One region of the Bacillus sp. URHA0034 genome, then DNA from elsewhere that is predicted to be linked to it. Evidence: riboswitches for the same ligand, from Rfam matches in the RefSeq annotation. Region 1 holds a riboswitch; each other region holds the start of a gene.
What was found. A riboswitch is a leader RNA that binds a small molecule or an ion and turns the genes downstream of it on or off. The one in region 1 is predicted to bind S-adenosylmethionine.
Positions count from the first base shown of each region.

Region 2: another riboswitch for S-adenosylmethionine. It lies ahead of ACZ9EE_RS03820 (YezD family protein); the one in region 1 lies ahead of ACZ9EE_RS20650 (O-acetylhomoserine aminocarboxypropyltransferase/cysteine synthase family protein).
Region 3: another riboswitch for S-adenosylmethionine. It lies ahead of metK (methionine adenosyltransferase); the one in region 1 lies ahead of ACZ9EE_RS20650 (O-acetylhomoserine aminocarboxypropyltransferase/cysteine synthase family protein).

Region 1 covers NZ_JBWCDK010000002.1:3,875,222-3,882,973, reverse strand. Annotated here, with positions in the region: gene ACZ9EE_RS20650 (O-acetylhomoserine aminocarboxypropyltransferase/cysteine synthase family protein) at 1-1,061, opposite strand, end outside; SAM riboswitch class I at 1,132-1,233, opposite strand; gene ACZ9EE_RS20645 (hypothetical protein) at 1,299-1,646, opposite strand; gene ACZ9EE_RS20640 (nuclease-related domain-containing protein) at 1,833-2,771, shown strand; gene ACZ9EE_RS20635 (hypothetical protein) at 2,704-3,174, opposite strand; gene ACZ9EE_RS20630 (hypothetical protein) at 3,162-3,377, opposite strand; gene ACZ9EE_RS20625 (thioredoxin family protein) at 3,506-3,814, opposite strand; gene ACZ9EE_RS20620 (toprim domain-containing protein) at 3,821-4,177, opposite strand; gene ACZ9EE_RS20615 (YusG family protein) at 4,309-4,548, opposite strand; gene gcvH (glycine cleavage system protein GcvH) at 4,660-5,043, opposite strand; gene ACZ9EE_RS20605 (arsenate reductase family protein) at 5,078-5,434, opposite strand; gene ACZ9EE_RS20600 (acyl-CoA dehydrogenase family protein) at 5,603-7,384, opposite strand; gene ACZ9EE_RS20595 (acetyl-CoA C-acetyltransferase) at 7,406-7,752, opposite strand, start outside.
Region 2 covers NZ_JBWCDK010000002.1:310,565-318,316, forward strand. Annotated here, with positions in the region: gene cobA (uroporphyrinogen-III C-methyltransferase) at 1-152, opposite strand, end outside; gene cysC (adenylyl-sulfate kinase) at 176-775, opposite strand; gene sat (sulfate adenylyltransferase) at 791-1,942, opposite strand; gene ACZ9EE_RS03810 (inorganic phosphate transporter) at 2,007-3,074, opposite strand; gene ACZ9EE_RS03815 (phosphoadenylyl-sulfate reductase) at 3,230-3,946, opposite strand; gene ACZ9EE_RS03820 (YezD family protein) at 4,022-4,150, opposite strand; SAM riboswitch class I at 4,250-4,351, opposite strand; gene ACZ9EE_RS03825 (hypothetical protein) at 4,535-4,819, shown strand; gene ACZ9EE_RS03830 (AbrB family transcriptional regulator) at 5,082-6,188, shown strand; gene ACZ9EE_RS03835 (helix-turn-helix domain-containing protein) at 6,376-6,594, opposite strand; gene ACZ9EE_RS03840 (DUF2975 domain-containing protein) at 6,605-7,090, opposite strand; gene clpP (ATP-dependent Clp endopeptidase proteolytic subunit ClpP) at 7,389-7,752, opposite strand, start outside.
Region 3 covers NZ_JBWCDK010000002.1:4,287,815-4,295,566, reverse strand. Annotated here, with positions in the region: gene asnB (asparagine synthase (glutamine-hydrolyzing)) at 1-1,755, opposite strand, end outside; gene metK (methionine adenosyltransferase) at 2,071-3,270, opposite strand; SAM riboswitch class I at 3,581-3,718, opposite strand; gene pckA (phosphoenolpyruvate carboxykinase (ATP)) at 3,973-5,559, shown strand; gene ACZ9EE_RS22575 (DUF2584 domain-containing protein) at 5,636-5,878, opposite strand; gene ACZ9EE_RS22570 (alpha/beta hydrolase family protein) at 5,916-6,707, opposite strand; gene ACZ9EE_RS22565 (ABC transporter substrate-binding protein) at 6,836-7,752, shown strand, end outside.

The DNA of each region.
Region 1 (7,752 bases):
TCTTTTCCGCCTTTAATGCCAAAGACGACCATTGAGCCCGCACCCTTTGGCATATATTTTTTTGCTAATTCATTATCAGGATGTGAGCTATGACCAGGATAAGATACCCAATCTACTGCCGGATGAGCTAGTAAATAATCAACAATTTGCTTGGTATTGGCAACATGCTCCTTCATCCGCACATGGAGGGTTTCAAGTCCTAATGTAAACTGAAACGCATTTTGCGGGCTTAGCGCAGGTCCAAGATCGCGTAATAATTGAACACGGGCTTTGATGATGTATGCGACCGCCCCTAAAGCTTCTGCATAGATAAGGCCATGATAGCTGTCATCAGGAGTGGTGAAGCCAGGGAATCTTGGTGAATTCCAATCAAACTTGCCGCCATCGACAATGATTCCTCCCGTTGTGGTTCCGTTCCCTAACAACCACTTGGTTGCTGAATGAACAACAATATCGGCTCCATGCTCGATTGGCCGGCAAAGATATGGTGTGGCAAAAGTATTATCAATAATTAATGGAACCCCTGCTGCATGGGCAATGTCTGCTACTTTTTCAATATCGAGGACACGTAAACTTGGATTACCAATGGTTTCTGCAAAGACTGCTTTTGTTTTTCCCGTGATCGCTTGGCGGAAGTTTTCTGGATTTTCGGCATCAACAAATTTGACATTAATACCGTATTTAGGCAGGGTAACTGCTAATAAATTATAGGTTCCGCCGTAAAGATTGGAAGCAGCCACGATTTCATCGCCAGCTTCGGCGATATTTAAAATCGCGAGTGTAATAGCTGCCATTCCGCTGGCAACGGCGAGTGCACCTACTCCGCCTTCCAGCAGGGCAACGCGGTCTTCGAAAACGGTGGTCGTCGGATTGTGAATTCTTGTGTATATGTAACCTGGTTCTGCGAGGCTAAATAGGTTGGCAGCATGTTCTGTATTTTTAAATTGATAAGCATTGTTTTGATAGATTGGAACAGCACGTGCTCCTGTTACAGGATCGGGTGACAAGCCTCCATGAACACTAAGTGTTTCAAAACGGTACTTCTTTTGATTTTCTGTCATATTTCCTGTTCCTCCTTTTTTGATAATAGAACGGCAAAACCCCCGCTTCCGCAGAAGAGGGGGTTATCTCTTCTCATCTTTCGAGCTGGTTGCTCTGCTGGAATTAGCACCGTGTTTTATAACCGGTTGCTGGGCTTCGCAGGGCCAGTCCCTCCGCCACTCTAGATAAGATTCTGAAAATTCAATTGTTGTTAAATACAGATTACTAGAAATTTAATTCCGAGTCAACATATAGGATTATATGACTTTAGCAAAATTTTCATGTGCTTTTGTTAAAAAGAAGATGGATTCTAAGAGCAGCGTGGTTCTTAGCGGGGCGGATACGGTTAGCCGTCCTTTCTTTTCAAGTGTTCGCAGTGTTTCGGTTCCTTCGAAAAGCTGTTGGATGGCGTTCGACTCCCCTTTTACTTCGTAACAAATGGATTGTTGGTCATTGAGTAACGACATTTTGCCATTTTTTATTTCGAAGATAATGGTTTCCTCTTCACAAATGAATTTTACTTTTATTTCAGCATGCTTGATTAAGCCTACGATATGTCCCTGTAAGGTGAATTTTTCTAAAAATTTTTCTGCCAGTTCGTTCATTTCAACCACTCCGCTCTATGCGCACGTATTAGTTTACTTATTCAGCACTAGTGTGGGGATTCCTTTGTTAATCGCTCGACAATTCTCTGGTGAATTAGGGTATTTAAGACGATTTCCCGAGAAATATGTCGAGTCTTCGAAAGTGTTAGAAAATAGTCAAATCTTTGAACCGGGATTCTAGTTAAAATGAAGAAGACACTAGAAAGGATGTGGAGTATGATTTTAAAGGATCGCCCTGAACCACTTGATTTAAGAATATTAAAGTTGTTGGATGCTAGAACAGAGTTAGAAGAAAAGGAAAAAAAATATCTTCATAATAAAACTAAAGGTTATGAGGGTGAAAAAATGTTTGATTTGTTAACAGAGAAGCTCGAACCTCCAAGTTACCTTTTATATGACTTGCTGTTGGAGTCAAACAATAACAAGTTTCAAATTGATACGTTGATGATTAGACAAGATCAATTTTATTTATTCGAGGTTAAAAATTATGAAGGTGATTTTTATTATGAAAATGGCAGGTTTTATTCTCTCGCTGCCAAAAAGGAAATTACCAATCCTCTTTTGCAATTAGAACGGTGTGAATCTCTGCTCAGGCAGCTGCTTCAAAGTCTCGGTTACCGCATGGCTATTGAGAGCTATGTTATTTTTATTAACCCTAAATTCCACTTATATCAATCCCCTATGAATAAACCCATTATCTATCCAAATCAGCTGCCCGATTTTATGTGTAAATTAAATAGGGAATCGTCGACTTTGAATGGACGTCATAAAAGTATTGCTGAACGGTTAGTTTCTATGCATAAAACGGCATCCCCCTATGAAAAGTACTCAAAGTATTCAATTAATATGTTGAACAAAGGAATTATTTGTGCGGTTTGTCATTCTTTTCATGTTTCTTGTTTTGATAGACATGTGCAGTGTCAGGTATGTGGGCATTGTGAGGGGCTTGACTCTGCGGTCTTAAGGACTGTTGGAGAAATAAAATTGCTTTATCCTAACGAGAAAATTACAACTAACTTAGTTTTTGAATGGTGTGAGAATATTGATTCAAAAAAAACTATTCGGAGGGTTCTAAAACAAAACTTGATCTGTAATGGAAAGACAAAGGGGCTCTTTTACGAATAGCCTGGGGTATGTATGTTTCCTGGTGAGTTTTTGGTACCAAAAAAGCTCTTTTAATGGGACAAGTTATTTTGTATTTGGACGATTGTCTTTTTCTATTTACCTGTGACGGGAACAATTCCTTTTTATTTTCGTCCGTTACCGCTTCCGGTTTACCTTGACGGGCACAATTCCTTTTTATTTTGACCGTTTCCGCTTCCACTTCACCTCGACGGGCACAATTCCTTTTTATTTTGACCGTTACCGCTTCCACTTTACCTTGACGGGCACAATTCCTTTTTATTTTGACCGTTTCCGCTTCCACTTTACCTGGACGGGCACAATTCCTTTTTATTTTGACCGTTTCCGCTTCCACTTCACCTGGATGGGCACAATTCTTTTTTATTTTGACCGTTACCGCTTCCACTTCATCTGGACGGGCGCAATTCCTTTTTTTTTGACCGTTTCCGCTTCCACTTTACCTTGACGGGCACAATTCCTTTTTATTTTGACCGTTACCGCTTCCACTTCACCTGGATGGGCACAATTCTTTTTTATTTTGACCGTTACCGCTTCCGCTTCATCTGGACGGGCACAATTCCTTTTTATTTTGACCGTTACCGCTTCCACTTTACCTTGACGGGCACAATTCCTTTTTACTTGATCGTGGCCAACACTATGTTACCAATTGGGGAAAATCACGTTCCTTCTTCTCCCACAACCTAATAGAAAAAGCAGATGCGTACCCTCGCATCTGCTCATCCAAGATAAAATTTAATTTTTTCAAGCAAAAATGGAACTGAATGAAACGCATAGATTGATTCCTGCACCTCACCATTACGAATAATCAACAGGCTTGGTACACTCTCAATTGCAAAATTCTTAGCCAAATCCGGATAAAAATTTAGATTCATTTTTCCCATCGTAACCTCTACAAGCTCCCCGACAATTTGAAGCATCCGAGACGCAACCTGACAGGTGCCGCAGAGAGGGGTATAGAAGTATAACAGACCGATTTCCTCACGGTCGAGGAAATCAGCCAGATCAGTTCGATTCCATTCATTCATAGCACATTAACTCATTTCTAAAAACTCAGCATGTACATCAATATTAGCCCCTAATAGGACCATTGCCAAGTGATGTTCAGGTGCTGTTGCTACCTCCCGATACATCCGGTCAATATACAAATGCTCCGCATGGGGAAATTCTCGCTTAAATCGTTTGCGAAGCTTCTCACCCGAATCATCTGCATCGACGAGGATATAGACATCCTTATCCTCGAGAAACTCAATCAATTCCTCTAATTTAGAATGACTGATTGTTCCATTCGTACAGATAATTTCCACAGGTTCCTTCACAATATTCTTAACCTTATTTTTATCGGATTTTCCTTCGACAATAAGAACTTTGTCAACATACGAATCATTCATATCCCATCACCTGTAATATAAAGTTGTTTATGTTAACATATTCTAAAATACTGATTTCGTGTACCATCTTCTTAGTAAGTTAACTATAACATGATTGTCCACGAAGAAATAGGTATTTGCTTGAAGTTATGTTAACACCATCCACCATCATCACAGTCGGTATACTTGGCATTCGGCTGTTCCGTTACGGTTACATGCTGATAAATTTTTTGCTGCTCTGCCTCAAAGTGATGATCCAATTCCACTTGCATCTGATCTGAAAGCTTTATTTTTCCTATTGCTGTATTTTCAAGAAACAGTTCAAGTTCGCCATTTTTTAATTTACCAACGACTCGGTCTGTTACATCAATTTTTTGTTGTTTTAATGTCATTTCTTCCACCCTCTTCGATATGGTTTACGTTTAGTCTGTCCCGGCCGGACAAGAAAAAGAGTGGAAATTTAAGAGAAAAAGCACCCAACAATAGGTGCTTTTCAAAACAAATTAGTCTTCTTTGATCATTTCTGCATATTGCTCTGCAGACATTAAGTTGTCTACTTCACTTACATCAGAAGGCTCGATCACAATCATCCATGCCTTTTCATATGGTGATTCATTGACAAACTCAGGGCTGTCACTCAAATCTTCGTTAACTTCTACCACTTTACCACTAACAGGTGCATACAGTTCAGAAACCGTTTTTACAGATTCTACACTGCCGAATGGTTCGTCAGCGGATACTTCTGCACCAACCTCTGGAAGTTCAACGAAAACGATATCGCCTAGTTCATGCTGGGCAAAGTCAGTAATCCCCACGCGGACTTTTTCTCCTTCAACCTTTACCCACTCATGCTCTTCAGAATAACGCAATTCTTTTGGTAAACTCATTTGAAAAATCCCTCCAGTTTTTAGTAAACATCCATTAAAGCCACGTTTTTTCAAACTCTTCTTCCTTAAAGCCAACAGTAACACGCTCACCATCCGTGAGTATTGGCCTTTTGATTAGCATCCCATCCGATGCCAGCAGATCGAGCAGTTCATCCTCTGTTGCCGTCTTCATTTTATCTTTAATCCCTAATTCTCGATACTTTAAACCACTTGTATTAAAAAATCTCTTTAATTCCAAGCCGCTTTTTTGATAAAATTCCTGCAGTTGCTCGCGTGAGGGGGGCTGCTCGACAATATGTACTTCATCATAGGAAAGATGATGGGTATCCAGCCATTTCTTCGCGTTTCGACATGTGCCGCATTTTGGATACCAGTAAAAAGTTAAAGCCAATGGTTTCACACCCTATCCTTATTCATTCATGAAAATTTTATCATATGGCCCTTTAAAATCCTAATCGACCGCTCTCATAATAGGAAAAATTCGACACCTTTTGTATATTTTCCTTCCAGCATTAAAAATATAAGAAAGCCCCATCAAAATGAAGGGGCTCCTGAATTGTTAAACTGTATAACGTTCTGCTTCAATCAATACGTCAGCAGCTTCACGTTTTTTGGCAATTACGTTGATTGGCTGGTGTCGTGTGAACTTGCGAAGAGAGGTTAACATCATTCGAAGCGTATCGCCTTCTTCAATTGCTACAAGCGATTCTTTAGCAGTTGCTTCAATTTCATTAAAGGCTTCTTGACAGAAAATTTGTGTATAAAGAAGTTTTTGCTGGTTCTTTTCTAAGCCATCTTTCGCAATCGCCTTTTCTGTACGCAGTACAACGGATTCCATAGCGTAGACGTTCGAAACGATATCCGCAATATTGGCTAAGATCTCTTGCTCACTTTCTAAGGCCTTACCAAATTTTTGGGCTGCTAAACCGGAAGCCAATAAGGCAATCTTTTTAGCATTTCTTACAAGGTATTTTTCTTGTGCCAGCGGCTCATCACCCGGCTCTTCCGGCATTAACATCATTAATTCCTCTTGTAGTGCAAGAGCTTTTTGGAATAGCGGAAGCTCACCTTTTAATGCTTTTTTCACAAGTGTTCCAGGAACGAGAAGCCGGTTAATTTCATTGGTTCCTTCAAAAATTCGGTTAATTCGCGCATCGCGATAAGCTCTTTCAATAGGATATTCCTGCATGAAGCCGTAGCCGCCATGGATTTGGACCCCCTCATCCACTACATATGATAAAACTTCACTCGCAAAGAATTTGTTTACCGAGCATTCAATCGCATATTCGGCGATCGCATTAGCCACCTTTTTAAGATCCTTTGCTTCTTCCGTAGTCAGTTTACCTTGGTTTTCTTCATATAAACCAATCGTGCGGTAGACTGAACTTTCAGCCGCATAAATTTTCGAGGCCATCGTACCAAACTTTTCTTTTGTTAAATTGAATTGAGAAATCGCTGTTTTAAACTGTTTGCGTCCATTCGCATATTTGACCGTCATATCAAAGGCTTTCTTTGAACCGCCGACACCGCCGACTGCTAATTTGTAACGGCCAATGTTTAAGATGTTAAAGGCTATGACATGCCCCTTCCCAAACTCACCTAATAAGTTTTCAACAGGAACCGCTACATCCTCTAAAATCAAGGTACGAGTCGATGAGCTCTTGATGCCCATTTTCTTTTCTTCAGCACCAGTCGATACCCCCGGGAAGTCCCTTTCTACAATGAATGCGGTGAAGTGTTCGCCATCGATCTTTGCATAAACGATAAATACATCGGCAAAACCGGCATTCGTGATCCACTGCTTTTCACCGTTCAGGATATAATGAGTTCCGGCTGCATTTAGTTTTGCAGTGGTTCTAGCTCCTAAGGCATCAGATCCTGAACCAGGCTCTGTTAGGGCATATGCCGCAATTTTTTCGCCTGATGCAAGGGCAGGTAGATATTTTGTCTTTTGCTCATCATTTCCAAATAACACAATTGGCAGAGAACCGATGCCGACATGTGCTCCATAAGAGAGGGAGAAACCGCCAGCCCCCGCCATTTTTTCAGTAATTAATGACGAAGTCACCTTATCTAAGCCTAAACCTTCAAACTCTTCGGGAACGTCAACAGCTAATAGGCCAAGCTCCCCCATTTTCTTTAACAGCTTTACAGTGCGGTCGAATTCATGGTTTTCTAAATGCTCAATCTGCGGGACCACTTCTTTTTCTATAAAGTCCGCAGCTGTCTGTGCAATCATTAAATGCTCTTCATTAAAGTCTTCTGGTGTAAATATATTTTGATAGGCAAGATCCTCAATTAAAAAGCTTCCGCCTTTGACAACCTTTTTTGTTTCAGTCATTAATATTCCTCCTTTTTCTAATTACAATAATTCAAACACTCCGGCTGCACCCATTCCGCCGCCAATACACATCGTCACGACACCAAATTGTTCATTGCGTCGTTTTAACTCATGAATTAAGGAGAGAGTTAATTTCGCTCCCGTACAGCCAAGCGGGTGACCAAGGGCAATCGCACCCCCATTTACGTTGACAATCTCTTCATTTAGGCCCAGCTCCCGGATGACTTGCAAGGATTGGGATGCAAAAGCCTCATTTAATTCGAATAAATTAATGTCTGATAACTCCAGGCCAGCGAGCTTAACCGCCTTTGGAATCGCGACAACAGGTCCGACACCCATAATTTCAGGCGGTACGCCGCCCACGGCAA
Region 2 (7,752 bases), 3.6 Mb from region 1:
TGCGCCCCTTCTTTTGCCGAGTTAAGTAGTTCAGGATTAACAAGCCGATCATAAAGGATGACATCGGCTTCCTGCAGGCATCGTAATCCTTTGACCGTCAGTAAATCTGGATCTCCAGGACCCGCACCCACTAAATAAACCTTGCCAGCCATGGCTGTTCATCCTTTCTTATAAACTAGATAATATTCTTTTCTTGCAGGTATTGAAAAATTTGTGCAACGGCTTCTGTAACCGTTAATTTATCAGAGCGAATCGTAATTTCTGGACGCTCCGGTGCTTCATATGGAGAATCAATTCCAGTAAAATCCTTAATTTCACCACGGCGTGCTTTTTCATAAAGCTTCTTTGGATCACGTGCTTCACATTGTTCAAGCGGGCAGTCAATAAATACTTCAATAAACTCGCCTTCTTCAAACAGCGCACGGACCTGGTCGCGGTCGGAACGGAATGGAGAAATAAACGCTGTCGTTACGATTGCCCCACTATCCACAAATAGTTTGGCTACTTCTCCAATTCGGCGGATATTTTCTGTTCGATCGTAATCTGAAAAGCCTAAGTCCTTATTCAAACCATGACGGATATTATCACCATCTAGGACATATTCATTAATGCCTTGGCGGTATAATTCACTCGAAACCGCATTGGCAATCGTTGATTTACCAGAACCCGATAGGCCGGTGAACCAAAGAACACAGCTTCCATGACCATTTTGAGAACGGCGGTCTGCTTTTGTAATAGTGGCAGAGTGCCAAGTGATATTCGTTGCTTTAGACATTGTTGTATTTCCTCCTTAGACCGTTGCGGTTTCTTCTTTCATACCTTCGATTAATACTTCTACAACTTCTTTACGGCTGAAAGTTGCAGGAGGAAGAACTCCGGCACGTAGCATTTCTCTAACCTTTGTTCCAGAAAGGATGACGCGGTCTTCTTTGCTGTGCGGGCAAGTTTTATCAGATGCCATGCCTTCGCACTTTGTGCAATAGAAGCTGTGTTCAAAGAACATTGGTTTAATGCCAAGCTCGCCTTCTTCAAAATTACTGAAGATATGCTGTGCATCGTATGTTCCGTAGTAGTTGCCTACACCAGCGTGGTCACGGCCGACGATGAAGTGTGTGCAGCCAAAGTTTTTACGGGCAATCGCATGGAAAATCGCTTCTCTAGGGCCCGCATAGCGCATAGCTGCAGGGTACACACCAAGCTGTACACGTTCAGCTGGATAGTAATTATCTAGTAATACACGATAGCTTTTTAGACGAACTTCTGCGGAAATATCGTCTGATTTTGTTTCCCCTACAAGCGGGCTAACGAATAGTCCATCAACCGTTTCTAATGCTGCTTTTTGGATATATTCATGAGCACGGTGGATTGGGTTTCTAGTTTGGAAACCAACGATTGTTTTCCAGCCTTTTTCTTCAAACATTGCACGAGTTTCTTTTGGCTCATGCCATACATCAGCAAATACGCCTTTATCTGACTTTTTAACCAGAACAATATCACCTGCTACATAAACAGGTCCTCTTTCATAAAGACGTTTCACGCCTGGGTGAGCGACTTCGTCTGTTTTGTAAACTTCGATGGCTTCTTTATCTAAATCTGGCTCATACCATTCAGATACTGTGATAACCCCATAAACCTCGCCTTGGTGTACTAACTTGATTTCTTCTCCTACTTTAAGTGTTGCAGCAGTTTCATAGGATACAGGCAAAGTTACTGGAATGGACCAAATTGTATTGTCAGCTAAACGCATGTTAGAAACAACATTTTCATAGTCTGCTTTTCCAAGGAACCCTGTAAGCGGGCTAAATAGGCCAACACCAATCAACTCAAGATCACTCAATGCAATCGCATCAATTTCAATCTCTTTTTCGATGTTTGTTAAATCATAAGTTGGGTCAAATGCTTGAATTAGTTTTCCTCCATGAGGTGCTGGTAAAAATGACACTTTTAATCAAGTCCTTTCTTTTTTAGAAAAATAATTTATCAATTAAAATATGAAACTAGCAAATTTAATCTTTCACAATCTCCTGGTGGACCGCCATACTTGGTTTCTGTCTTTTCATTAATGACATGACACCAAAGACGGAAATTAACACACCAGCCATTGCGATGATGGGATAAAAATTATGTTCAATCATCATTTGAATCATTGTATATGATAATACCATGGATAAAACAGGTGAGACAATCCAAACTGTAAGAAGTTGTACAACAATATCTTTCTTCAAAACAGATTTGCCGTTTTTCGCAAAACCAATCCCAATAATCGAGGATGTCGTAATTTGTGTCAGCGGAACGGGAATTCCAAAAACAGATGCGATCGTCACAATCGTTGCGCCTGTTCCAGAGATGACGCAGCCTTCTTCTAAGCGCAGTTTCGTAATTTTCTTCCCGTTGGTTTCAAGGACACGATGACCGAGGAGCAATGCCCCGCCGGCTACAAATAACCCGCCCCAGAAAATCCCGTTATCAGTCGAAATGATTTTCGCTCCGACTAACGGACCAACCGCATTGGCCACATTATTCATTCCCGCCGAGAAGGCTTCAAACAAGCCCATGAAAACGACTAACACGGACAGATAAGGTACTGTCTTCGGTGCTTCCATCCATTTTTTCAGATGTTTATTTTTTAATAGAAACGTAACACTAATCGCAATAATAAAAGCAACAAATGGGGTGAGCAGCCAGAATAACAAAATCCACACTAGTTTACTGACTAACACAGATTGGTAAACAATCCCGGCGCCAATGACGGCTCCTACCGCCACTTCACTAGTCGAAAGCGGAATTCCAAATATGTTAGCTAAAAACAGTGACAATGCTGCTGAAGTTAACACAACTAAGGCGATGGGGATTGTAAACGTACTGCTGGGTACAATCCCGCTGCCTAACGTTTTAACCACTTCTCCGCCGCCAAGCCATGCTCCAAAAAATACGGTGATACTGCAGAGCAGCAAAGCCAGCGGTTTTTTTATTACGCCTGCCCCGTAGGCAATCCCCATGGAAGCGGCTGCCCCGCTTGCGCCTATATTAATAGCAAAAAATAAACCAATCGTCACTGCTATAATTGTGAGCAAATAAATGACCCTCCTTTAATCCCGCATTACGGACGATCCACCCCCACCATACTATTTATGATAGATTTAGAGTCCGAAGCGGTGGGCACTGCCCGTCAATGCCGGATTGGTTCAACATTCACTGTGGTGATCACCACAGTGTTGGAGGCTTTAGCTTAACGGGTATGTAAGCCGCATTCTGTCTTACCGCTGCCCGACCAGCGTCCTGCACGTGAATCGGCGCCATCACCAACCGGCTTTGTACAAGGGAAACAACCGATGCTTGGATAGTTCTGGTCATGCAAGGTGTTGTATGGAAGATCCTTACTTCTGATGTACTCCCAAACCTCATCCCAAGTCCAATGAATTAATGGGCAAATTTTGATATTCTCGAATTTATCATCCTTATTAAGGAACTCTGTGTTGGCTCTTGTTGGTGACTGTTCACGGCGAAGTCCTGAGATCCACGCTTGTTTAGCAGTCAAAGTCTCCCTTAATGGGATTACTTTACGAATGTTACAGCACTGGTTGGCATCTCTTAGCCATAGCGCCGAGCCATATTCTGCAGCTTGTTCATCAAGAGTTACTTTTGGTTGTTTCCGCTCAATTCTTAATGTTGGGAAACGGGCTTCGATTTTGTCGATGACTTCGTAAGTTTCAGGAAAATGCAGCCCGGTGTCTAAGAACACGATATGGGCATCTGGTTTTACCTGATGAATCAGGTCAATCAATACAATCGCTTCGGCTCCGAAGCTGGATGCATAGACAATGTCTTGATCAGCATAAGTGTTGTATGCCCACTTTAAAACGGAAAGTGCCCCTTTCGTTTTATCTTCGAAAGGAAATGTGTCGGAAATTTGTTGCCAATTTTGATAGGTAATTGCAGCGGTCATGCTACATGCCTCCTTTTTTTCATAAAAAAACGTCTTCCAGGGCGGCTGACGTTGAGACAGCCTCCAGCTTACTGGTCAGCAGTTTTTATTTTGTTTAAGACGAACCTTTTCATTTTTTTCTATTTGTACAATCTTACCATCCTGAACTACTAGTGTAATCGAGCCAAATTGTAAAGAAACCAGCATGTTCTCTAAATGCGTGATAAGTTCTTGCCTTTCATTAGCGTTCAGACTTATTCGCCTCCTTTTTACAAAAAGCGCCTTTCCCACTTTAGGAAAGGCGCTCACAAAAGTCCAGTAAACACCTTATCTACCAAAATGAAAACCATTTTGCTGGAATTGGCACCTTGCTTGGCAGGTTGCCGGGCTTCATCGGGCCAGTCCCTAAGCCTCTCTAGATAAGAATAATTGATTGATGTGATTAATCCTACCATACCAATAGGATTTATGTAAATAAAAAAATATAAAATTTAAAAAATTCTTCACTGCTCTCTTTTTTGTGATGAATTTTTGGCAAAAAAATTTCTTTAAACCAATGCCCTTTTCTGATTGTTTGCATTTACTGTAATGTGAAGGAGGAGGATGAATGTGACGGAATTGAGTTTTCATCAAATTGCCCATGAATTGTTAAAAAAGGAAGTCGAAGTAGTTACTCTGCAAGGGAATTTTACCGGCAGGCTTTTAGAGGTAGGCAGAGATGTTATTGTATTGGAATCGAGAGGCAGAGGCCGCGAACGAATTTTGGGTATTAGAATTGAAACGATCGTAGCGATTTTCCGAGTGGAAAATTTTATACCTAGAGGACCATTTGGGTTTGGGCCAGGGGAAGTCGAGGAATCACCAGAACATCATGAAAGCAGCAGCAGTCATTAAGACGAATCAACAAGAGAAAGCAGCCGTATGCTTTCTCTTTTTTTTGCAAAAATCTCCCTATTACCGAAATATTAAACGAAATTTATTTAACTTCAAATACATACGGAAATGCTCTTACCTTGATAATGTCTCTTAGTACCCTTTTACACGTCATCGTGCTAAAATAATGAAATGACAGGAACATCATGATTCCAAATGATGGGGATCTGTTTTCCTCACAGTAAGGACGCGGTTAAATAATAAAAGACAAGAAGGGTTTTTTTTGAATAATACATCAAAGAATTTAGACAATAAAATACTTCGTTTTACAGTTACGCTGGTAACGGCTTTTATTGGGGGGTTAGTATTTTCTTTTCTTCATACTCCGATCCCTTGGCTGCTTGGGCCAATGGCAGCTGTCTTAATCGGCGCAAGATTTGGAAAAATTGCATTTTACTGGCCGGTTGCGATTCGTGATACAGGCTTAATTGTCGTCGGGTATTCGATTGGACTATCATTTACAAAAGACGCACTCTTACAAATTATCGCCAAACTTCCTTCGATGCTGCTGATGACGACTTTGCTTGTCCTCTTTTGTGCTGGGATTGCTTGGATTGTTTCAAAATTAACCGGGGTTGATTATCCAACGGTCTTAACCGGGAGTATACCAGGCGGACTTTCGCAAATGATTATTTTTGCTGAAGAAATGAAAGGAATTGATATTACGACGGTTACTTTCCTGCAAGTAGCTCGTTTGATGATGATTATCTTCGTTGTTCCGTTTCTGATCTTGGGTCCGTTGTTTCATCATACAGGCGGCGGTGCTGGAGCAGATGTTGTGAATCATGCCGTGCACGGATCAGGACCGGTATTTCCTAATTTTATTTTGTTAGCGATTATTTGTGTATTGTGTGCTTTCCTGGCGCGGAAACTTAAATTTCCTACTCCTTATTTATTGGGACCTATCCTTGGCACTGCGATTGCCGGTATTTCCGGGCTGCATGGCCCTGTTTTGCCGCCATCTGTATTGGATATTTCACAATTTATGATTGGCTCTTATATTGGTTTATTGTTGAAACCTGAAAAACTAGAGCATAAAGCGAAGGTCATTAGCCTGGCGTTTTTGAGTGGTCTGTTGATGATTATTGGGTCTGTCGGCTTAGGGCTCTTGCTCATTTATTTTTACCATATCACGCCTTCAACTAGTTTACTAAGCTTGGCACCGGGAGGTATGGATCAAATGGCCATCCTCGCTCATGAAGTCAATGCTGATTTATCGATGGTTACAGGTTATCAATTATTTCGTCTCTTTTTCATTTATTTTGTTGTCCCGCCGATGCTGCGGCTGTTTTTTAAAGTTGGGTCTGGAAAAATAAAGAAACCTGCTTAAGTACCTCAATAAACAATCAATGCGTTCTTTTCAGTAAGTAGTTCGGTTTTAGAGTACAACATGTAAAATAACACTCCAAAACGAACTTCTTTGAGTAAATAACATCATTAAACGCAAAGAAGGGATAGCCTAATGACTATTCCTTCTTTTCTCTATCGACTCCCGTTAAATAAATTTGTTGTCTGTTTTATAGAGTGTCTTCGTCGCTTTTGTACTCCAAAATATCACCTGGCTGACAATCCAAAGTCTTACATATCGCTTCTAATGTAGAAAAACGAACCGCTTTTGCTTTACCATTCTTCAGAATAGAAAGATTCGCCATAGTAATTCCAACTCGCTCCGAAAGCTCTGTTACGCTCATTTTTCGTTTTGCTAACATCACATCAATATTAATAATAATTGCCATATCCTTCACCTCAGACAGTCAAATCATTTTCTGATTTTATGATAATCGCTTCTTGTAGAAGCCGTTGGAGGATAGCAGCAAAAACGGCGATAACCAACGAAGTAAAAATGATGATGAGTGCTATTAATCCAATGGGAGGGTCAACTTTCTTCGCAATAAAACGAAAGAGTGGCAAACCTAGTACATACAAACCACTGATTGTAATCGCACAGCACTTTATGTTCTTTAACGCCTTTACAGATAATTCCGAGAACGCTGTGTTCTCGTCAATATACTGTAAAAGATTGAAAGCCTGAAAGAGAGCAAAGTAAAAAGGCACAGCCGCTCCATACATTACGATGAAAACGAGATATTTCATTGGGACAATATTTGGATATATTTTTGCTGCGAAATTTGCCATATGGGGCACTAAAAATATACATAAAGCAAGCACTGCAATTCCAGCCAGAAAAATAATTCCCTTTAAGAAAGTGGTTGAACCTCGTTTACTATTCATTTCATACACCTCACTTAATTAATGACAACATGATTTTAGCACACTGTTTATCGTTTTTCAATAAATTAATATTGTTTTCTATTATATCATTGTTGTTATTTAATATCCTTTTTATTTAAATTAATTAATATCGTTTGAAAAATTTCAGATTACGAATGACAGAGGTGAAAGTATTGATATATCAACAAAAAAGACATATGAAATCATTTACGATTTCATATGTCTTTTCAAGTGTTTTTTTTATTGTTTGTACTCCAAAAGCGAACCTTTATTTTTTTCAGCGCTTGCTTTTTAGCTTTTATTTTGGTGAAAGGATTTCATCGATAATCCCGTACGCTTTTGCTTCGTCTGCGCTCATAAAATAATCCCGATCTGTATCTTTAGCAACTTTTTCAACCGGCTGACCCGTTCGGTCAGCAATGATTTGATTAATATGTTCTCTTAGCTTTAAGATGCGCCGGGCCGAGATTTCGATTTCGGTTGCCTGCCCTCTCGCGCCGCCTAATGGCTGATGAATCATGATTTCACTGTTCGGGAGTGCGCACCGCTTCCCTTTTGTTCCAGCTAATAGTAACATCGCCCCAAACGAGGCGGCCATACCGGTGCATATTGTGCGAACATCAGGCTTAATGATTTGCATGGTATCATAGATGGCAAATCCT
Region 3 (7,752 bases), 410 kb from region 1:
CAATAAGCCCAAAACATATGATTTATTGATTAGATGATCCGTGTTGCTTTGACGGATGATATTTTTGGCCCATTCATTCATTTCGTTTTTCAACCAATGACGAATCGGAACTGGGAATCCTAACTTTTTACGACTTAGAACATGTTCAGGCACTACACCTTCAGCTGCTTTACGTAAAATATATTTGGTTGTACCATTGGCTGTTTTTAAGCTGGTTGGAATTTTCGAAGCCACCTCAAACACTTCTTTATCTAAAAATGGTACCCGAAGCTCAAGTGAGTGAGCCATTGTCACCCGATCCGCTTTCAGCAAAATATCTCCGCGCATCCAGGTATGGATATCAATATACTGCATCCGGTCAACTGGGTCATAACCTCTTGATTCTTGGTAAAGCGGCTTGGTTACATCCATATAGTTTAAACCTTCACGGTAAACATTTAATACATCACGTTTTTCAGCTTCAGTGAACATCTTGGCATTGCCGATGTAACGCTCTTCCATTGGCGTAACGCCGCGCTCAATAAAGCTTTTACCTCTCATTCCTTCAGGCATCATCCCGGCAATACCTTTTAATAAAACTTTCCCGGCTCTTGGGATTTTATTAAATACCTCTAATGACTGTGGCTCACGATAGATATTGTAACCGCCAAATAATTCATCGGCACCTTCTCCCGATAGAACAACCGTTACATGTTTACGAGCTTCCCTTGCGACAAAATAAAGAGGAACACAGGCAGGGTCGGCAAGAGGATCATCCATATGCCACATGATTTTAGGAATTTCATTCATATACTCTTCAGGTGTAATAATGTAACTGATATTTTCAACCTCAAGCTTCTCAGCTGTTTCTTTAGCCACATCAATTTCACTGAAACCATTATGTTCAAAGCCAACTGAGAAAGTCTTAATAGCGGGATGAAATTCTTTTGCAATCGAAGCAATAATAGATGAATCGATTCCGCCTGAAAGGAACGAGCCTACCGGAACGTCACTGCGCATATGCTTCTCTACCGAATCAAATAATACATTGCGAATTTCCTTAATAAAATCAGCTTCTGATTTCTGAACAGGCTGAAAATGAGCCTTCCAATACTTTTTCATTTCCATTGGAGAGCCGATTTTTTTTGTAAAATAATGGCCTGGCTCTAACTTTTTAATTCCCTCTGAAAGCGTATCAGGTTCAGGAACGAATTGATAAGTTAGGTAATGCTGTAAGGCATCATAGTTGAGGACATCATTCTCTAAAGCCAGCAAAATGCTCTTTTTCTCAGATGCAAAAAAGGTTCTTTCACCATCCTCCATATAAAAGAAAGGTTTAATTCCGAACGGGTCACGTGCACCATAAAGGGTTTGTTCCTGCTTATCCCAGATGACGAACGCGAACATTCCGCGCAGTTTTTCAACCGCTTTTTCTTTTAAATGGCTATACAGAGCAATGATTACTTCTGTATCGGAACTTGTGGCAAATGATAGTCCTTCTTTCAATAACTCTTCACGAAGTTCAACATAGTTATAAATTTCACCATTAAAAATAATCCAATAACGCTCGTTTTCATACGTTAGCGGCTGATGCCCGCTTTCGATATCAATAATGCTCAAACGTCGGAAGCCAAATTGAATATGGTCATCGTAATAAAAACCATCATCATCCGGCCCGCGATGGGTTATTAAATCATTCATATTTTTAAATAGTTGTTTTTGTTCATCACTAAAGTTTTGTGTTTTGTCGTGTACACAACCGATAAAACCACACATTATGTACCTCACCTACTCCAATTCATATTAAACGTCTTCTAAAAAACATCTCTCTTATACTACCACTATTATAAAAAAAATGGCACTGTGAACATCAGGAAAATTTAAAACACCCGTGGGAATCTCTCTTTCTCGGTATAGTGTCCATTGACTGCGGACAAATCCGCAATCACCAAAGTTTATCATGTTTCATCTTTATCGCCAAGATATCCTTCATTTTTCACTTCTTTGTACCTACCTAAACATAAGTACAAAATCATTTTTATGACGAGAATAAAAAAAGGAGTTACATATTTAGATGCAACTCCTTCTGAATTATAGATTCGCCTGCTGGCGTAACGCTTCTGCTTTGTCAGTTCGCTCCCACGGAAGATCAACATCTGTACGTCCAAAGTGGCCGTAAGCAGCTGTTTTCTTGTAGATTGGGCGGCGAAGGTCGAGCATTTTAATGATACCTGCTGGACGAAGGTCAAAGTTTTCTTCTACTAAATCAACTAATTGCTCTTCATTTATTTGGCCGGTTCCAAACGTATCAATTGAGATGGAAACCGGTCTTGCTACACCAATTGCATAGGCAAGCTGAACCTCAACCTTATCTGCCAGTCCTGCCGCCACGATATTTTTAGCCACATAGCGCGCAGCATAGGCAGCTGAACGGTCTACCTTTGTAGGATCCTTGCCGGAGAATGCCCCACCGCCATGACGAGCATATCCGCCGTAGGTATCAACGATGATTTTACGGCCTGTTAAACCTGCATCACCCTGCGGTCCGCCGATAACGAAACGGCCAGTTGGGTTAATAAAATATTTTGTGTTTTCATCAATGAGTTCCTTTGGAACAACAGGATTGATGACATATTCTTTCACGTTTCGCTGAATTTGCTCTAATGCAATTTCTGGGTGGTGCTGTGTAGAAATGACAATCGTATCAATTCGGACTGGTTTATCATTCTCATCATATTCCACCGTGACTTGTGTTTTTCCATCAGGACGCAGATAAGGAAGGATATCCTCTTTCCGTACCTCCGTTAAACGGCGTGCAAGTTTATGCGCCAGTGAAATCGGAAGAGGCATTAGCTCTTTTGTTTCATTACAAGCAAAACCAAACATTAAACCTTGGTCTCCTGCACCAATCGCTTCAATTTGCTCCTCTGACATTTGACCTTCACGAGCTTCAAGGGCTTGGTCAACACCCATCGCAATATCAGGAGATTGTTCATCAATCGAAGTTAAGACCGCACAAGTCTCCGAGTCAAAACCATATTTTGCACGATTATAACCGATACCTTTAATCGTTTCACGGACGATCTTTGGAATATCTACATATGTTGATGTGGTGATTTCTCCTGCTACTAAAACTAGTCCTGTTGTTACTGAAGTTTCAGCGGCAACACGAGCATTAGCATCCTTAGCTAGTATTGCATCTAAAATGGAATCAGAAATTTGGTCACAAATCTTGTCAGGATGACCTTCAGTTACTGATTCAGAAGTAAACAAACGACGTTTTGTTGACATCTGAATTCCTCCTTATTATGGAATTAAGTGAGGTTAGCTGTTTGGGTTTTATGTATACCTGCCGTTTAACCTCGAGTTGATACGGAACTCATTCCCTTAGTAGTATGAAATAAACATGGGATTATTATTATAGAAATGAAAAAGTGCCTTGGTGCTTGGCCCCAGACAAAATTCTATTTTAGTATACTCCCCTTAAAGTTTATACGATGGAATAAAAAGTACAATTATGTAACATAGCACGTAAATACAACAAAAAACCTTTCCATCATAATGAGGAAAGGTTAATAGCAAAAGTTTTGCGTGCCTTTCACTCTTATCGTCCAAGGTCAAGCCTTGCTTCAGGTTTAGCACCTTTGCCCGAAATAACGGATTCAATTGGAGTCCGATTATTCGTTTGCAGGTTGCTGGGTTTCATAGGGCCTGTCCCTCCACCAGCTCGGGATAAGAGAGTATCCGTTCAAGGCTAAATCATAACCTACTCCTTCAAACAATGTCAATGAATTTGTATCAAGTTTTTTCAAAAAGAGAAAATTGTAACTTTAAAAATGAATATTTTCTTTATTGGAGACTAATCCAAGCTTTTGTCCCTCCGCACGAATAAATTCTTAAATATTCACATAATTTCTTTCATTAGTATAGACTATTAAAATAAATGTGTTATACTATTTAACAAATAATCCTAGTAAAGGAAGGTTTCAGTAAATGAATTCTGTTCATATTCCAACTGAATTAAAACAATTGTTACAACAAAGTCATGTCCAGGTACAGCTATCCGTCCCGCAATTAGTTGAAAAGGTTTTAAGAAGAAATGAAGGAACACTGACCTCTACCGGCGCTGTCAGTGTTTCCACCGGCAAATATACAGGACGTTCACCACAGGATAAATTCATTGTGATGGAAGAGTCTACCAAGAATAAAATTGCGTGGGGCTCAACCAATCAGCCTATATCTGAGGAAGCTTTTACGAATCTGTATCAAAAAGTACTTGATTACTTAAGACTACAAAGTGAGATCTTTGTATTCAAAGGGTTTGCAGGAGCGGACAAAAAGTCCCGGCTGCCTATTCAAGTCATTAATGAATACGCCTGGCATAATCTATTTGTACAACAGTTATTTATTCGTCCAACAGAAGAAGAATTGTTAACACATGATCCAGGGTTCACAGTCATTTCTGCTCCAAATTTTAAAGCGGACCCAGTGATCGATGGAACAAATTCTGAAACCTTTATTATCATCTCTCTTGAACGAAGAATTGTACTGATCGGCGGTACGGAATATGCTGGGGAAATGAAAAAGTCGATTTTTTCTGTTATGAATTACTTACTGCCTGAAAATAATATTTTCTCGATGCATTGTTCAGCTAATGTTGGCATTGAAGGTGATGTGGCTCTATTCTTTGGATTATCAGGAACAGGCAAGACCACTCTTTCAGCGGATCCAAATCGCCGGCTAATAGGGGATGATGAACATGGCTGGTCATCAAATGGGGTCTTTAATATTGAGGGCGGCTGTTATGCAAAGTGTATTAATCTTTCTCGTGAAAAAGAGCCGCAAATTTTTGATGCGATTCGATTTGGGACGGTTCTGGAAAACGTGATCCTGAATTTGGAGTCAAGGATTCCTGATTACGATGATGGTACCTTGACGGAAAATACAAGGGCTGCCTATCCGATGGAGGCAATTGACAATATCATCCAGCCAAGTGTTGCTGGTCATCCTAATACAATTGTCTTTTTAACGGCAGATGCGTTTGGAGTATTGCCGCCAATCGCAAAATTAACAAAGGAACAAGCCATGTACCACTTTTTAAGTGGTTATACGTCTAAGCTTGCCGGAACGGAACGCGGAGTTACATCTCCGGAAGCGACTTTCTCCACATGCTTTGGTGCACCCTTCCTTCCTCTTCCAGCGACACGTTATGCAGAAATGCTTGGCGAAAAAATTCTAGAGCATAACGTGAATGTCTTTTTAGTGAATACCGGCTGGACGGGCGGAGAATATGGAACTGGGAATAGAATGAAGTTATCCTACACCCGGGCAATGGTTCAAGCAGCTCTAGAGGGAGAACTAAACCATGTTGAAACTGTAAGAGATAACATATTTGGACTAAATATACCAGTTCATGTTGCGGGGGTTCCAGATGAGGTGCTGCAGCCGAATAAAACGTGGGCAGATCCGCAGACCTATGAGAAAAAAGCAAAGGAACTAGCTGCAAAATTCCGTGAAAACTTCAAAAAGTTTAGCCAGGTTCAGGAAGAAATTGAGGAACTTGGCGGACCATTACAATAGTCTAAGCTAAGGAAGCCCATATCCATGACGATATGGGCTTCCTTCAATTTTTCAATTTGAAGTAAAATCTTCACGGTTAATTCGTAGAATTTAAGGATACTAATTGATAGGTTACGGTTGTGGTGTTTCTTTGCCATTCCACTTTTTTAATTAGCCCCGTTCCACTTGAGTCACACTCGATTGTTTTTTTGACATCAATCGGTATTTCAATAGGATAAAGTCTATAACCTTCTTTCACTAACTCGAAAAGATTTTCCTCTATCCTTTGCTCCCTGCCCTTCGTCACAATCATTGTATTCATTTCAAGAGGCATACCCATACATATCCGCTCCTCCATTTATATTACTTTTATTTTATCATCTTTTAGAATGATTTTTCATCCACTTTGATAAATCATGGACCACTTTTCTGTTTACTGCTGGAGGAAAATAGTGGGTATACTCTTCAAAGTACCAGCACTCTACTGGTTTATCTAATGATCTTAACCTTTTCTCGAGACGGTGAGCGTGCTCAACTGTCACATTTTGATCCTTAACTCCATGAATAATAAGGATTGGGGCTTCCATTTTTTCAAGTTCGTATAGGGCTGTTCTTTCTTTATATCGTTCCGGATACTTATCAGGCGTACCACCAATAACTCTTTTCATCATTCTCCGTAAATCTTTTCTTTCATGATAGGTAAGGGTCATATCACTGACACCTCCCCAGGTAACGATTGAAGCTGCTTCTGGAAATTGAATACCTGCCCATAACGCCATCACCCCTCCGCGTGAAAAGCCAAAGATATGAATATCCTGAACCTTGGGAAGTGATTTCAATACCTGATAGGCAGCATATGCATCTTCTCTGTCTTCTCCTGCAAAATCTTCATTTCCCTCTCCCCCTTGGTTGCCGCGGTAATAAGGAGCAAAAACAATAAATCCTTCTGAGGCAAACTGAGCAATCCTTGCCGGTCTGACTTTACCGACATTTTTAATCCCGCCCCGTAAATAAAGAAAACCGTCCAGGTTTCCTTCCTGTATGGGCATAGCCAGCATCCCCTTCACTTTTAATCCATTTGAGAGATACGTAATCACTTTTAATTCAACATTTGGATTCGGAGAGGGAAAACGAATCATTTCTAGGATCCTGCCATTATTTTTGTCCATCTGTCGTCCATCCTTATATTTTTTAAAAAATTAATTATCACTGGGCATTCACACATTTTTTCACCCTACATACGATATCTTAGGCAATTAGCCCAGATTTATGAAAAGGGTATTAAAGGAGGTTCAATATGAAAAAGTGGATGAAATTAAGTTTCTCCTTACTTCTCATTAGTGTACTTATGATTTCATTGGCCGCTTGTAACAATGCTTCCGAGACCAAAACCAAGAAATTAGAAAAGGTTCGGATTGCGGAAGTGACTCGGTCCATTTTCTATGCCCCGCAATATGTTGCACTTGCCAAAGGGTTCTTCAAAGACGAGGGATTAGATGTTACCCTTACGACTACTCCCGGAGGCGATAAGACCATGACTACCTTACTTTCTGGAGGGGCGGACATTGCACTTGTCGGTTCGGAAACATCGATTTATGTTTATGCTCAAGGCTCTAATGATCCGGTTATCAATTTTGCTCAGCTTACGCAAACAGATGGTACGTTCCTTGTAGCAAGAAATAAAATAGACCATTTTTCATGGGATATGTTAAAAGGGAAAACATTCCTTGGTCAGCGTAAAGGCGGTATGCCGCAAATGGTGGGAGAGTTTGTCTTAAAGAACCATGGTATCGACCCGCATAAAGACCTAAACCTCATTCAGAATGTTGATTATGCGAATATAGCGAACGCTTTTGCTTCTGGAACAGGCGAATTTGTACAGTTGTTTGAACCAACAGCAAGTATCTTTGAAAAACAAGGAAAAGGCTATATTGTCGCTTCCTTCGGTAAGGAATCCGGTCATGTCCCTTATACCACTTTTATGGCCAAACAAAGCTATTTAAAAGAAAATAGTGATACTGTGGAAAAATTCACTAGAGCGATCTATAAGGCACAGCAGTGGGTGCAAACTCATAGCGCTGAGGAAATCGCCAAAACGGTTGCGGCCTATTTTCCAGATACTGATTTAGCTATCATGACAACGGTCGTAGAGCGCTACAAAAACCAAGGATCTTTTGCAACAGACCCAATATTGGACGAAGAAGAGTGGAACAA